One region of the Lysinibacillus sp. ACHW1.5 genome, then DNA from elsewhere that is predicted to be linked to it. Evidence: predicted binding sites of a transcription regulator. Region 1 holds the regulator's gene; the other holds the start of a gene.
The links. Region 1 encodes LexA, which represses DNA repair genes until DNA is damaged. Its sites were predicted from a motif close to CGAACATATGTTCG; they were not measured.
Positions count from the first base shown of each region.

Region 2: the regulator LexA is predicted to act here: its motif matches at 1,240-1,253, upstream of uvrB (excinuclease ABC subunit UvrB).

Region 1 is NZ_CP091777.1:1,217,196-1,219,407, forward strand. Features, by position in the region: gene L6W14_RS05650 (gamma-glutamyl-gamma-aminobutyrate hydrolase family protein) at 1-526, shown strand, start outside; gene lexA (transcriptional repressor LexA) at 633-1,250, opposite strand; gene L6W14_RS05660 (cell division suppressor protein YneA) at 1,417-1,731, shown strand; gene L6W14_RS05665 (YneB family resolvase-like protein) at 1,728-2,212, shown strand, end outside.
Region 2 is NZ_CP091777.1:700,248-702,459, forward strand. Features, by position in the region: gene L6W14_RS03220 (competence protein ComK) at 1-400, opposite strand, end outside; gene L6W14_RS03225 (IDEAL domain-containing protein) at 628-876, shown strand; gene uvrB (excinuclease ABC subunit UvrB) at 1,327-2,212, shown strand, end outside.

The DNA of each region.
Region 1 (2,212 bases):
TCTATTCGGGGCTGAGCCTTCATTAAAACTTGGAAAAATTCATCCAGCGCGAGATACGGTCGAGTTAGCATTAATTGAAGCCGCATTCCAACGGAAGATGCCTATTTTCGGGATCTGTCGAGGAATTCAAATATTAAATGTTGCTTTAGGCGGTACTTTATATCAGGATATTGATAGTGATCATTTTAGCACTAAATTACTTCAACATATGCAGCAATCAGGTCGAGCTGTAGCTACCCATTCTGTTCAGGTTATTGCTGACAATCTATTAGCGACTATCGTTGAACAAGAGAAGATTGCAGTGAATTCATTTCATCATCAAGCGGTGAATGTGTTAGCAGAAAAATTAAAAGTAGCAGCAAAATCCAGCGACGGTATTATCGAAGCGGTAGTTCATGAGGAGATGCCATTTTGCTTAGCTGTTCAGTGGCATCCTGAGGAACTAGCCATAGCAGGAGATGAGAGTGCTCAAAAGCTATTTTCAGCCTTTATTGAAGCGAGCTTAAAATTTAAGAAGGAAGCTTAGAAGGGGCATTATACAAAGAATCCAATCGTATATGGATTCTTTTTTGCGTAAAAAAGAGGATACATGCTCTTAGAAGGAACATAATCCTCAAAACCTGCTTTAATCGTTAATGTACACGTCTGTAAAGACCTACAACTTGTCCTAAAATAGAAACTTGATCGACAATAATAGGTTCCATAGAAGAATTTTCAGGTTGTAAACGGAAATGGTTTTTCTCTTTAAAGAAACGTTTTACAGTTGCTTCATCCTCAGCTGTCATAGCTACAACAATATCCCCATTATTAGCTGTTGCCTTTTGTTTGACAATGACTAAATCTCCATCTAAAATCCCAGCTTCAATCATTGATTCCCCCATGATTTCTAGCATGAACAATTGATCTTCACTTGTGCCATACGTATCGGGTAATGGGAAGTATTCTTCAATATTTTCAATTGCTGTAATTGGAGAACCAGCTGTAACCTTCCCGACAAGTGGGACATGGATCACCTGTTGCTTTTGAATGGATTCTTCAGGCTCTAAAATTTCAATTGCGCGTGGCTTTGTTGGATCTCGACGAATAAAGCCTTTTTGTTCTAATCGAGCTAAATGTCCATGAACAGTTGAACTGGAAGCAAGTCCAACTGCTTCACCAATTTCACGTACTGATGGTGGATATCCTTTAGCTCGTACCTCTTCCTTAATGAAAGCTAAAATGTCCTCTTGTCTTTTCGAAACTTTTTTCATGAGTGCTCACCTCTTTTTTCTAATATCATTCTTCTTATTTGATAGTATAACAGAATGCGAACATGTATGCAAACATAGGTTCGAAAAGTGTTTGACAAAAACGTTTGTTCGCTTTATTATGGGAACATACATTCCGAACAAACATTCTTAAAAAGGGGTAATGATTATGACATGGTTGAAGAAAAACACACATATCTCAATTTTAATAGGAGCTTGTTTACTATTTGCAGCATACCTTTACATTACTGATCCAGGAAAAGTTAGTTACGCAGAAATTCAAATTGAACATGGAGATAGCTTGTGGTCGTTAGCTGAGCAATATCGTGGTAAAATGAGTACTGATGATTGGATAAAGCTTGTAAAAACGGAAAATGAACTAGCAGATATTAAAATTGTAGCGGGAAAATCTCTAGTTATTCCTGTAGTGAGTGATCAAGCCAGTCCCATCAATACTATCGAAATTGCGAGAAATGAACAATGATAAATAATCAACTATCGGCTGTTGTCTATTGTCGCGTAAGTACTGAAAAAGAAACACAAAGCTCCTCATTAGAGCGCCAGCAGGAAGAGTTGCTGCGCTATGCTAAAGAGCAAGGCTATGCGGTGAAGGGCGTGTTTAAAGATCAACATAGTGGCTATGATGTAGAACGTGAAGGCTTACTAGAAATGCTTGATTTTATAAAAGATAAGAACATTAATGCTCTTTTTGTCCAAGATGAAACTCGTTTAGGACGAGGCAATGCAAGGATGGCTGTATTACATTTATTACAAAAGTCAGCAACTGACGTTTTTTCGATGCGTGATGCAGGCCCAGTTCAATTAAATGAAATGGATACGATGCTGCTTGAAATTTTAGCGATTGTAGAGGAGTATCAGCGTAGAATCCATAATGCTAAAATTCGACGAGGTATGCGACGTGCTGTAGAAAACGGCTATCGTCCAGAAAATAATTTATCGAACCG
Region 2 (2,212 bases), 520 kb from region 1:
GAATAGGTAGTTCGATTTGTTTATTATTTTTTAACGTTACAATACACCCCATTTCACTAGGTGTAATATTAATAATTGCATGAAGCCCTATCCATATATTATGAATGGAGCTGGGAGAATAAGTTGGCAGAAAAATACAGGGATAACCATAATCAAAGGCCACGACGATTGGTAGCTTGTGTTGATTGCCGAAAAAACGTTTAGCCGATTGTTTTGCGGCTTCATAGGTAGATCCTAATGAGAGACAGGATTTTCGAAGGACATGCATCGGTTTGCGTGTAACAATCAGCTCATTATGCTTATCAATCACATGCGTGAAGACTTTGGAGTCATGCTGAATAGGTTGCAGCAAATAAGTATTGAATGACATTAAGTAGCCGTTTACAAAGTTAGTTGTCATATAGGGAGTGCCTCCTTTTTTCTAGTGATAACGGTAGTGTAAAACAAAATATGACTTTCTTAAATTGGATGAAATAGTTGAAAATCGTTCATAAAAGCACGAAATGCCTAGAGAATTTGCTCTAAATATCAATTGATTAATAGCTAATCTAAGATATTTTCGAATCGTAAGCATTGCTTTTTAATTTCAATTTTCATATAATTTAGAAAAGGATCGAGGTGAGATCGTTGGATAAATATTATTCGTATACCGATTTTCTGAAAGCCGTTGGTCAGTCGAAAAAAGTTGATGAGGCAGAGAAATTATTAAACGAGATTTATTTAGATTTATTTTTAAATCGTATCCAGCGTATGCATCGGCAAGAGCAGCTCATGGTTCTGATAGATAGAGCACTCGATGAAAAAGATGAAAACGCATTTTATCAATACGCATCCGAACTAACTTCCTTACTCCAAACAGAAGAAGAATCATATTGACGAACCCGCTCTCCATATCTATTGGAGAGTGGGGTTTTTTTGCTTTTGAAAATAGTTGCAGTGGAAGTAAAGAGTGTATGTGTTGGCTAGAAGAAGTGGTTTTGCTTATAGAATGAGGAAAGTCATTCAAAAAGTTTGAGCCTCTGTTTATAAAAAAGTGAGAGCGCTCCGATAAAGTAGAATCCGCTCATAAAAGGAGGAGAGCCAGGCTCCTGAGAGAGTATGAGCTACACATGAAGCAAAAAGGAAATCCCATCCATCGATGAAGCTTGAAAATCTAATAAAACGGCTATTATAAGAGTAACAAGTTAAATGGACCTTATTATTATGTAATAAAAATTTTAGAGATGAAAAAAAATTTTACAAACATTCGTTCGTTAAATGTTCGAAATTTTAATATTGCTATGCTAAAATATATGTACAAATTGGAAGGAAAGGACGTGGACATGAGTGCAATCATTTGATTTACAAGCGCCATATCAGCCTAACGGGGATCAGCCACAGGCCATTGCGGAATTAGTGGAGGGTGTGAAAGCAGGCAAACGTCATCAAACATTGCTTGGTGCTACTGGAACAGGTAAGACATTTACCATCTCGAATGTCATCCAGCAAGTTAAAAAACCAACACTAATCATGGCACACAATAAAACACTAGCTGGCCAGTTATATAGTGAATTTAAAGAGTTCTTCCCGAATAACGCCGTAGAATATTTTGTCAGCTACTATGATTACTACCAACCAGAAGCTTATGTACCGCAAACAGATACCTATATAGAAAAAGACTCTAGTATTAACGATGAAATTGATAAGCTGCGTCACTCTGCTACCTCTGCATTGTTTGAGCGTGAGGATGTCATTATTATTGCATCTGTGTCCTGCATTTATGGTTTAGGTTCTCCCGAAGAATATCGAGAAATGGTTGTTTCCATTCGTACAGGTATGGAAATTGAACGTAATCAGCTATTACGCAAGCTTGTAGACGTTCAGTATGAGCGAAATGATGTTAGTTTTACACGCGGAACATTTCGGGTACGTGGAGATGTAGTGGAAATCTTCCCAGCCTCTCGTGATGAGCATTGTATTCGTGTGGAATTTTTTGGGGATGAAATCGATCGTATCCGTGAGGTAGATGCACTAACGGGAGAGATTTTATCGGATCGAGAGCATGTTGCTATTTTCCCTGCATCCCACTTCGTTACACGAGAAGAGAAAATGCGTAAAGCGATTGAAAACATTGAAAAAGAATTAGAGGAACGACTTGCTTTATTACGTGCAGAAGATAAATTACTAGAGGCACAACGTTTAGAACAACGTACACGGTATGATTTAGAGATGA